2 regions of the Streptomyces sp. SD15 genome follow, and region 2 is predicted to be linked to the other one. Evidence: riboswitches for the same ligand, from Rfam matches in the RefSeq annotation. Region 2 holds a riboswitch; the other holds the start of a gene.
The links. A riboswitch is a leader RNA that binds a small molecule or an ion and turns the genes downstream of it on or off. The one in region 2 is predicted to bind cyclic di-AMP.
Positions count from the first base shown of each region.

Region 1 (5,488 bases), on a different contig from region 2:
GCCGCGGGACGGGACCGTCATCGCCCCGGCCGGGTACCACCACGGTCCCTTCCCCGGGGCTCGCCGTCCGGGCGGTCCGGCTGGTGCTTCGCGTACGGAATCTCTCGTGGCGGGAGGATGCTCCTGGCGGGAGGGATGCGCGCGGACCGGCTGGGGTGCGAGCCGCTGATCGTCACGGGCGCCCGCAGCAGGTGATCCTGCGGGACGCGGCGCGCTGCGGGGCGGTCGCCGCGGAGGGTCGGGTGCGGGGACTTCCCGCTGTCACGCATCCCTCGGTCGGCCCACCCCGCTCGCCCCCCGCCCCCGCTCCGGGAAACCTGGACGGGTGGGGCAGCGAGGAGGTGCGCAGCGGGCTGGAGGGTCCGACGACCGGGCGGGCCGGAAGGTGCCCAGGCACTCCGTGTCCGATCCGAGGCCGCAGGGCGAGCCGACTCCGTGCCCCACCGAGGGGAAGCGGCGGAAAATCTCGTACGTGCGGGCCTTCGTCCGGGCGCTGCCCGCGCTGCTCGTCGTCGCCGGGGCGTTCTACGAGTACCTCACGCCGACGGCGTACACCGCGGGCCCCCTCTTCACGGCCGCACCGCTCGTGGCCGCGCCGCTGTTCTCGCTGCGCGGCACGGTGCTGACCGGCGCCGCGGCGGTCGTCGTGGTGCTCGCGATCCACCTCCGGTTCGGCCTCGCCTTCACCGTGGACGCGATCACCGAGACGTTCACGGTGGCGACGGTCTCCGTGCTGGCCGTGCTCATCAACAACCTTGTACGCCGCGGCGGCGAACGGCTCGCCTCGGCCCGCGAGATCGCCGAGGCGGCCCAGCGTGCCGTGCTGCCGGAGCCCGAGGAGCGGATCGGCGGGCTCGAGGTCGCGGCGCGGTACGAGGCCGCGCAGGCCGGCGCGTTCATCGGCGGCGATCTGTACGCCGTGCAGGACTCCCCGCACGGCGTACGGCTGCTGGTGGGCGACGTACGCGGGAAGGGTATGGGCGCGGTGGGCGCCGTGGCGGTGGTCATCGGGTCGTTCCGGGAGGCCGCCGAGCAGGAGGCGACGCTGGAGGCGATCGCGGGGCGCCTTGAGCGGGCGCTGGCGCGCGAGGCCACCCGGCGCGACAGCATCGAGATCTCCGAGGGGTTCGCCACGGCCGTCCTCGCGGAGATCCCGCACGGAGGCCGCGTCGTACGGACCGTCAGCCGCGGCCACCCGCCGCCGCTGCTCCTGCGCGAGGACGGTTCGCTGGTCGAGCTCGCCGCCGAGGACCCCGCACTGCCGCTCGGCATGGGCGAGTTGGGCACCTGGCCGGACCGTGGGGAGGAGGTGGATTTCCCACGCGGGGCCATGCTCCTCTTCTACACGGACGGCCTGTCCGAGGCCCGCGACCGGCACGGGAACTTCTACGATCCGGCGGCGCGTCTGGCCGGGCGGGTCTTCGGCGGCCCGGACGCGCTGCTGGCCACGCTCGCCGAGGAGGTCCGCCGGCATACGGGCGGCGCCTTGACCGACGACATGGCGCTGCTCGCGGTACGGCGTCCGTGACTGTTGCGCGCGGTTCTTGATCGTTGTCACGAGGGGTGATCGGTCGACGCCCCTCCGCATAACAACTGACACGCCGTCAAGTAAACGTGTTTCGGTGAGGCGTGGTCAACTCGCCCGATTTTCGCCGGTCATCACCCGTAAGTCCTGGCCAAAAGCTGTTAACGATCAGTCCGAACAGCTTGGAATCCGGTGCCCGAGTCTATTAACGTTCGATAACGCAGCGCGGTCGTCCCAGCCGTCACAAGAGATGGCTCCGTGCGCACGCGCCGAATCCCGCAAGGGAACCGGGGAACCACCAATTTGGGGTGAATCGAGCGTCTTTCGCGGTGAGATACCGCGGTTGACGCGCGTAGGAGACCTTCCTGCTCCGAACCCGTCAGCTAACCCGGTAGGCGAGAAGGAAGGAAAGGAGCACGCCCACGTGGCGTCCAACCGGCCCGCCCAGCCCACTTCGTTCGCGCCGAACGACACTCAGACTTTTGGCTACGCATACGGCAACGACGAGGGCCCCTGGGAGGAGTGGAATCCCACCGAGGATTCCGTCCGTCCCGTCCGCGGCCGGCACCGCGTCTCCAAGCAGCGCGGGGGCGGACTCGCGCGCAGCTCCACGGTCCTGGGCGTCGGCGTCATAGCCGCCGTCGGCGCGGGCGGCATGGCCACCGCGGCGCCCGGCAAGCCGCCGGTGTCGATCTCGCTGCCCGACCTGTCCTCGGTCACCGACTCGGCCAAGGCCCTGATATCCGACGACGGCGGCTCCAGCACGCCCAAGGGCTCCGCCACACCGCTCACCAGCGCCGGCCTGACCAGCGCCGACGCCTCGGAGGGCAGCAAGGACGCGGGCGAGGCGCTGCGTGCCCGCATCATCCAGCAGGCGGAGTCGCAGCAGGACCAGGTCGACAAGGCGGCCCAGGCCGCCGCCCAGGCCGCCGCCGCGAAGAAGGCCGCCGATCAGGCTGCCAAGGCGGAGGAGGCGGCCGAGGCCAAGGCCGCCGCCGCGAAGGAGAAGGCGGAGCAGGAGGCCAAGGAGCAGGCCGAGGCCGCGCGCCTCGCCGAGCTCGCCAAGAGCTTTGCGCTGCCCACCTCCTCGTACACCCTCACCTCGACCTTCGGCCAGGCCGGCTCCCTGTGGTCCTCCGGCTACCACACCGGCCTCGACTTCGCCGCGCCCACGGGCACGCCGATCAAGGCGATCCACAGCGGCACGATCACCGAGGCGGGCTGGTCCGGCTCGTACGGCTACCGCACGATCCTCACCCTCGACGACGGTACGGAGCTGTGGTACGCCCACCAGTCCTCGATCGGCGTCAGCGTCGGGCAGAAGGTCAACACGGGTGACGTCATCGGGCGTGTGGGCGCGACCGGCAACGTCACCGGGGCGCACCTCCACCTGGAGGTCCACACCGGCGGCAGCTCCACCGGGATCGACCCGATGGCGTGGCTGCGGAGCAAGGGCCTGACCCCCTGATCTCAGCCTTGATCTCGGCTCTGATCTCTCGGCTCTGATCTTTCCGTCCTGATCTCTCCGGTGGGGCCGGCTTGCGTGCGGAATATACGCGTCCGGTACGCATGTTGAAGTTGAGCATGACTTCTCTTCGCAAGCTCGGCTCCTCCGACCTCGAGGTCTTCCCGCTCGCCCTCGGCGGCAACGTCTTCGGCTGGACCGCCGACGAGACGCAGTCCTTCGCCGTCCTCGACGCGTACGCCGCGGCGGGCGGCAACTTCGTGGACACCGCTGACGCCTACTCCGCCTGGGTTCCCGGCAACTCGGGCGGCGAGTCGGAGACGATCATCGGCCAGTGGTTCGCCGCCCGCGGCAACCGCTCCGACGTCGTCCTCGCCACCAAGGTCAGCGCCCACCCCGAGTACAAGGGGCTGGCCCCGGCGAACATCAAGGCCGCCGCCGACGCCTCGCTGCGCCGCCTGGGCACGGACTACATCGACCTCTACTACACCCACTTCGACGACACCTCGGTCCCGGTCGAGGAAATCATCGGCGCGCTCGACGAGCTGGTCCGGGCCGGCAAGGTTCGTGCGATCGCCGCCTCCAACATCTCTCCCGAACGGCTCTCGGAGTCCCTGGAGTTCTCCGACCGCGAGGGCTTCGCGCGCTATGTCGCCCTCCAGCCCCACTACAACCTCGTCTCGCGCGACACCTATGAGGGCCGGCTCCAGGAGATCGCCTCCCGGGCCGGCCTGGCCGCCGTCCCGTACTACGCCCTCGCGTCCGGCTTCCTCACCGGCAAGTACCGCCCGGGTACGACGGTCGACTCGGCGCGTGCCGAGGGCGCGGCCGAGCACCTCGAGACCGAGCGGGGCATCCGGGTCCTGGCCGCCCTCGACGAGGCCGCCCAGGCCCACGACGTCCCCGTTGCCACGGTCGCCCTGGCCTGGCTCGCGGCCCAGCCGACGGTCGCGGCCCCCATCGCCTCGGCCCGCACGGTCGACCAGCTCCCGGCGCTGCTCGGGGTGGCGGACCTGGTGCTCACGGACGCGGAGCTGGCGAAACTGACGGAGGCGTCGGCCTGAGGCCGCCGTACCGTATCCCGCGTACGGGCCCTTACGACTGATACGGGTTGTAAGGGCTGTAGGCGGGATACGGCGCCGGCGGGTGGCCGTAGCCGTGGTTGCCGCCGTAGCCGTACCCGGACCACGGGGGCGGTACCGGTACCGGCACGACCGGGGCCGTCGCCCGTGCCGCGTACGCGAGGGAGGGGCGGGCGACCTCCCGGCGGCGCCAGAGCTCGTGCAGCAATTCCCGCTCCCGTACGACGAAGTCGGCGTCGGCCCGGCCGAGCCGCCCCCGGTGCCGCAGAAACGCGAGCGAGGTCGCGTACGCCTCGTACTGGGCGACCGAGCGCGCCGCGGGCTTGCCGAAGCGACGGGCGGCGTATTCGCGGGCGAGTCGCCGTGCCCGCATCGATCCGAGCGCGTACGGCTCGGGCGCGGTCAGCCACCCGGCGGCGGTGTACGCCGGAAGTTCGGTCCGCACGGTCTTCAGCTCCCGCTGCCGCGTCCAGATGACGAGGAAGGTGAGCAACCCGAACGCCGGCACCATGAACGCGCCGTACACCGCGAAGAACCCGTACTCCCCGAAGTTCGACGAGCCGTTCCAGACGGCGTGCATGCCCATCGCGAGCAGCAGCCCGGCGAGGGGCAGCAGGCCCCGGCGCAGCCGCCGGCGGTCGGCGGACAGCGCCGCGATGCCGAAGCCGATGCCGGTGAGCACGGTGAACAGCGGGTGCGCGAAGGGTGACATCACGACCCGGACGAAGAAGGTCGCGGCGGTGACGGAGGCCAGTCCGCGGTCGCCGCTGAGCTGGTCGGTGCCGAAGGCGTTGCCGAGGTAGAGGATGTTCTCGGTGAAGGCGAAGCCGGTCGCCGTGACTCCGGCTATGACGACCCCGTCGACGATCCCGGTGAAGTCCCGTCTGCGGAAGAGGAAGATCAGCAGGACGGCCGCGGCCTTCGCGGACTCCTCGACGATCGGCGCTATGACGGTCGCGCCCAGCGTGTCGGCGCTGGACGGGTCGGCGGTGGCGGTCGCTATCCACCGGGTCGCGAAGCTGTTCGCGACGATCGCTATCAGCGCCGCCGCGCATGCCCCCCAGGCGAACGCGAAGAGCAGGTTCCGCCAGGGGCCGGGCTCGACCCGGTCCAGCCAGCGGAACGCGGCGATGAGGAGCGGGACGGGCAGTACGGCGAGGCCGAGCCCCACCAGGAAGCCCTCGGTGCCGGTCTGTTGGCGGACCAGGGCCAGGATGACGAGGCCGGAGAGCGCGAGCAGGGAGATCAGCGCGCCGTACCGCACCCACTTGTGCTGCCACCAGTGCGCGTGCCGCAGCGCACCGTCGGACCGACCGTCGGCCGCACCCCCGGCAGGACCGCTGGGGTACGTCGGGTACGCGGGAAAGGTCGCCACGGCATTGACCCTAACGAGGGAGGGGCGCTGCCCGCGACGGT
Region 1 covers NZ_JBTLMO010000004.1:20,067-25,554, reverse strand. The annotation lists gene ACX28W_RS05075 (PP2C family protein-serine/threonine phosphatase) at 401-1,528, shown strand; cyclic di-AMP (ydaO/yuaA leader) riboswitch at 1,783-1,938, shown strand; gene ACX28W_RS05070 (M23 family metallopeptidase) at 1,950-2,993, shown strand; gene ACX28W_RS05065 (aldo/keto reductase) at 3,110-4,054, shown strand; gene ACX28W_RS05060 (PrsW family intramembrane metalloprotease) at 4,086-5,447, opposite strand.
Region 1: another riboswitch for cyclic di-AMP. It lies ahead of ACX28W_RS05070 (M23 family metallopeptidase); the one in region 2 lies ahead of ACX28W_RS36780 (C40 family peptidase).

Region 2 (5,488 bases):
CCTCCAGCTCCTTGACCTGTCCCAGCGCGCGCATGTGCGGGAAGACGCCGTCTTCCATGCCGGTGAGGAAGACGACCGGGAACTCGAGGCCCTTGGCGGTGTGCAGGGTCATCAAAGTGATGACGCCGTTGCCGTCCTCCTCGTCGGGGATCTGGTCGGAGTCGGCGACGAGGGCGACCCGCTCCAGGAAGTCGGAGAGTCCGCCCGATGCCTGCGCCTCGCCCCCGCCCTCACCCTCGCCGGTCTCCTGCTCGAATTCCAGGGCCACGGCGGCGAGTTCCTGGAGGTTCTCGATGCGTGTCTCGTCCTGCGGGTCGGTCGAGGCCTGCAGCTCGGCGAGATAGCCGGTGCGCTCGAGGACCGCCTCCAGGACGGTCGCCGGGCCCGCTCCGGAGTCGACGATCGTACGGAGGTCCTCCATGAGCGTGTTGAACCGCTTGACCGCGTTGGTCGAGCGCGCCGCCATCCCGTACGCCTCGTCGACGCGGCGCAGCGCCTGCGGGAAGCTGATCCGCTCGCGCTGCGAGAGCGCGTCGATCATCGCTTCCGCCCGCTCACCGATGCCCCGCTTGGGCACGTTGAGAATGCGACGAAGCGGGACCGAGTCCTCGGGGTTGGACAGGACCCTGAGGTACGCGAGGACGTCCCGGACCTCCTTGCGCTCGTAGAAGCGGACTCCGCCGACGACCTTGTAGGGCAGGCCGACGCGGATGAAGACTTCTTCGAAAACACGGGACTGGGCGTTCGTACGGTAGAAGACGGCGACGTCGCCCGCCTTGGCCTCACCCGCGTCGGTGAGACGGTCTATCTCGTCGGCGACGAACTGCGCCTCGTCGTGCTCGGTGTCGGCGACGTACCCGGTGATGTGGGAACCGGCGCCCGCGTTGGTCCACAGGTTCTTGGGGCGGCGTGACTCATTGCGCTCGATGACCGCGTTGGCCGCGCTGAGGATCGTCTGGGTGGAGCGGTAGTTCTGCTCCAGGAGGATCGTCGTCGCGTCCGGGTAGTCCTCCTCGAACTGGAGGATGTTGCGGATGGTCGCGCCGCGGAAGGCGTAGATCGACTGGTCGGCGTCGCCCACGACGCACAGCTCGGCGGGCTCGAGGTCGCCCTCGGCCGGCGGCGCGTCCTCGGGCCGGTCGCCGGTCGCCGGACCGACGAGCTCCCTGACCAGCGCGTACTGCGCGTGGTTGGTGTCCTGGTACTCGTCGACCAGGACGTGGCGGAAGCGGCGGCGGTAGTGCTCGGCGACATCCGGGAAGGCGCGCAGGAGGTTGACCGTCGTCATGATCAGGTCGTCGAAGTCGAGCGCGTTGGCCTCGCGCAGCCGCGACTGGTACATCGCGTACGCCTGGGCGAGGGTCTTCTCGAAGCCGTCGGTGGCCTGGGCGGCGAAGTCCTCCTCGTCGATCAGCTCGTTCTTCAGGTTCGAGATCTTGGCGCTGAACGACTTGGGCGGGAAGCGCTTCGGGTCGAGGTCCAGGTCGCGGCAGACCAGAGCCATCAGGCGCTTGCTGTCGGCGGCGTCGTAGATCGAGAAGGAGGAGGTGAAGCCGAGCCTCTTCGACTCACGGCGCAGGATCCGCACACACGCGCTGTGGAAGGTCATCACCCACATCGCGTTCGCGCGCGGGCCGACGAGGTGCTCGACGCGCTCCTTCATCTCGCCCGCGGCCTTGTTCGTGAAGGTGATCGCGAGGATCTGGCCGGGGTGGACATGGCGCTCGCCCAGCAGATGCGCGATCCGGTGGGTGAGCACACGGGTCTTGCCGGAGCCGGCGCCGGCCACGATGAGCAGCGGGGAGCCGGAGTGCACCACGGCCGCTCGCTGGTTCTCGTTCAGCCCGTCGAGGAGCGCGGCCGGGTCCACGGCGGGGCGCGGGGCGCCGTCGCGGTAGTACGCGTCCCGGTCCGGCGGCACGTCGAACTTGCCGCCGAACAGATCGTCCGGAATCGGCTCCGGTACGTGATCGTCCTCGGGCGGCGGCGGGGGCTCTCCCTCATGGCCCCGCGAGGGCTTGAGGTCCGCCAGGAAGCTGTCATCAAAGAGGCTGCTCATCGCTCTCCGAGTCTAGGCCGCCCCACTGACACCCCGCCGCCACCCCGCGAACTCGACCGGATTCCGTGACCCGGGACGGGCAGACCACCCCGTCGCCGTCCCAGTCGCCGCCCCATCACCCTCCAGAATCGCTCCATTACGGTCGGCAATCCGCCAGTAATGAATGGACAGAAAGCGAAAAACCACCAGTTATCCCCCCAGGATTTCCCGCGCACAACAACGCCACCGAATAAGGTCACGAAAATGTATCGGGCATATCGCACATCAAACTTCACAGAAGCCACACGCATTGGCTAGCGTGCCGGGCAGGCCGCTCGACACTCACCGGCGAACGTCGCCGGGCCGTGCGGCCTCCGCCGAGTCCGGTGCGCCGTAAGGCAGTCGGAGCCGGGGACCCAACCGACCTTGGGGTGAATCGGTCCAACTGTCCTGGGGGACAAGGACCGTAGGGCAAACCTTCCGGAAGTACCCGCCCGAACCCGACAGCTAACTCGGTAGGCGGATCACGGAAGGAGTCGCCTCTCTTGGCGTCGCAACACAAGAGGAGTTCCAGGGGCGCGCGGGTAGCGGGCATACGGACTCCCGCCCTCGCCACGGCGGCCCTCACCTCCATGGCCCTGCTCTCCCAGACGGCCAACGCCGCGCCCTCGGCGGAGCCCAAGCCGAGCATCGAAGAGGTCGAGAAGAAGGTCAACGACCTCTACCACCAGGCCGAGACGGCCACCGAGAAGTACAACGCGACCAGGGAGAAGACCGCCAAGCAGCGGAAGCGCGTCGACGCCCTCCTCGACGACGTGGCCCAGCGCACCGAGAGTCTCAACACCGCACGTGAGGAGCTGGGTTCGTTCGCCGCGGCCCAGTACCGCACCGGCGCCACCACCCCCGACACCGCGACCCTTCTGCTGGCCGACGACCCGCAGGACTACTTCGACCAGACCCAGTTGATGAGCCGTCTCACCACCCGCCAGAAGGCGGCCGTCGACGACTACATCACCGAGCAGGCCGACACCACGAAGAAGCGCGCGGAGGCCTCCCAGAGCCTGCAGACGCTCACCACCTCCGAGAACGCGCTGCAGACGTCCAAGACGGAGGTGCAGCGCAAGCTCACCGAGGCGCGCGAACTGCTCTCGAAGCTGACCGCCGAGGAGAAGGCGCGACTCGCGGCGATCGAGAAGGAGAAGCAGGAAGAGGCCGATCGCAAGGCGGCGGAGCTGGCGCAGCAGCAGGCCGCCGCGGAGGCGGAGGAGAAGGCGCGCCAGGAGGCGGCGGCCCAGCAGGAGACGGACTCGTCGTCCGCGACCACGGGAAGCTCCAGCTCCTCCGGGACCTCGGCCACCGACGCCTCGTACACCGCCAAGGCCGACAAGGCCATCGCCTTCGCCCGCGCCCAGATCGGTAAGCCGTACGTCTGGGGCGCGACCGGGCCCGGCTCGTACGACTGCTCCGGTCTCACCCAGGCCGCCTGGAAGGCCGCCGGCGTCACCCTCCCGCGCACCACCTGGGACCAGGTCACGGCGGGCACGACGGTCGCCCTCTCCGACATCAAACCCGGTGACCTCGTCTTCTTCTACGACGACATCAGCCACGTCGGCCTCTACGTCGGCAACGGCATGATGATCCACGCCCCCAAGCCGGGTACGTACGTCCGCGAGGAGTCGATCTTCTACGCCGGCGAGTCGATCATCCACAGCGTGGTGCGTCCGGCGTAACGCCTTGGCCGCGGGGCACGCGCGCGTGAGACTCGTCGAGCTCCACGCGCGCGTGCCCCGCGGGCAACCGGTCCAAAGTTCCTTAGCATCAGGCCCATGCCAGCCACCTCCCCGCCCCGCACCCGGTGGGCCCGACTTCGCGCCTGGTGGGCGCGGCGTCCACCGAGCGACGGAGCCGCCGTCATGGCCACCGGCATCATCTCGGTCGGGCTGTATGAGACCGGCCACGAGACCCTGTCCCGTATCGCGCTGGTCCTGACGGCCGTCGCCTGGCTCGGGCTCGCCGCCGACTTCGTCGTACGGCTGCTGCGGGAGCGGGTGCGGTGGGTGGCGGAGGCCGGCACGCCGGGTGCGCTCACCGCGGTCGCGGCGACCACCGTGCTCGGCACCCGGCTCACCACACTGGGCCGGCAGGAAGTGGCCGAGGCCCTGCTCGCCCTCTCGGCCGTGCTCTGGCCGGGGCTGCTCTTCCTGGTCGTACGGCGCTTCAGGCCCCGTATGCCCGGTGCCGTGTTCCTCGGGTGTGTGGCCACGCAGGGGCTCGCGGTGCTGGGCGCGGTGCTCGCCCCGGTCACACACGCGGACTGGCTCGCGCACACGGCGCTGGTGCTGTTCTGGCTGGGGATCGTGCTGTATGTGGTGGCGCTGCTCTGCTTCGACTTCCGGGAGATCGCCGTGGGGACCGGGGACCACTGGATCGCGGGCGGAGCGCTCGCCATCTCGGCGCTGGCCGGGTCGAAGCTGATCGCCGCGCACCATGTGAACGCCTACCTGTGGAACGACGACGACAGCGGTGTGCTGCGCGCCGTGACCCTCGCCCTGGCCGTGCTCTCCCTCGGCTGGTACGGCGTCCTGGTCCTCGCGGAGCTGGGGTGGCCGCGCCCGCGCTACGACGTGCGGCGCTGGGCGACGGTCTTCCCGATGGGGATGACTGCGGCAGCGGCCCTGTCGGTCGCGGCCGCCGCCGACGTCCCGTGGCTCAGGGGGACCGGGCAGGTACTGCTGTGGATCGCGGTCGCGGCCTGGCTGGCCATCGCGGCGGGAGCCGTCGCGTCCGCGGCAGGCGGCGGATCCTCGAGATGGATGAGTACGTCCATGAAACCGGAGCGTCGCTGATGAGCTGAGGTTCCCTGGGCGATCCTGGGTTTTCCTGGATGCCGGGAAGCGGTCCGTCGTGCCGGGCGGGGTGTGGACGCCTGCCGGTGGACCGTGGGCCGTCGCCGCCGGGTGCGGTGCGGGTGCTCATCGTGTGCGGTACCTGCCGCCTGTGGCGCTGCCGGCTGCGGCGATTCGGAGGCTGCGGTATCCGCCCCGCCGGACGCTTTCCGCTCCGGTGTGGACCCGGGCGGGGCGGGGACCCCGCGTCGCTTTCCTGGGCACGGGGCGGATTCTCAAGGAGACCGGAATCGTGATTGCTGCTCCCACCGGCCTCGCAGTGGCACGCACGTTACCGGGCCCACCATCACGCTCCTGCACCTCACAGACGCACCGTCACTGGAAAGTGCCACAAAAACCTGATCGCACCACATTGAGCACCACCCCGTGATACCCAGTCGCACCAAGGATGCACAGGCCATCAGGAGCACTGCGCACGACCCTAATCGGCGCTACCCATCCTCCTTGTCACCGGCCCACCCCATGTAGACCCCTAGCACCCGGGAACCCACGGTCGTCCCGGAACCACCCCATCGGTCATCACGCTGTGCGAAGTCGCCCGCGC
Region 2 covers NZ_JBTLMO010000057.1:29,052-34,539, forward strand. The annotation lists gene pcrA (DNA helicase PcrA) at 1-2,059, opposite strand, end outside; cyclic di-AMP (ydaO/yuaA leader) riboswitch at 2,404-2,575, shown strand; gene ACX28W_RS36780 (C40 family peptidase) at 2,584-3,768, shown strand; gene ACX28W_RS36785 (tellurite resistance/C4-dicarboxylate transporter family protein) at 3,865-4,884, shown strand.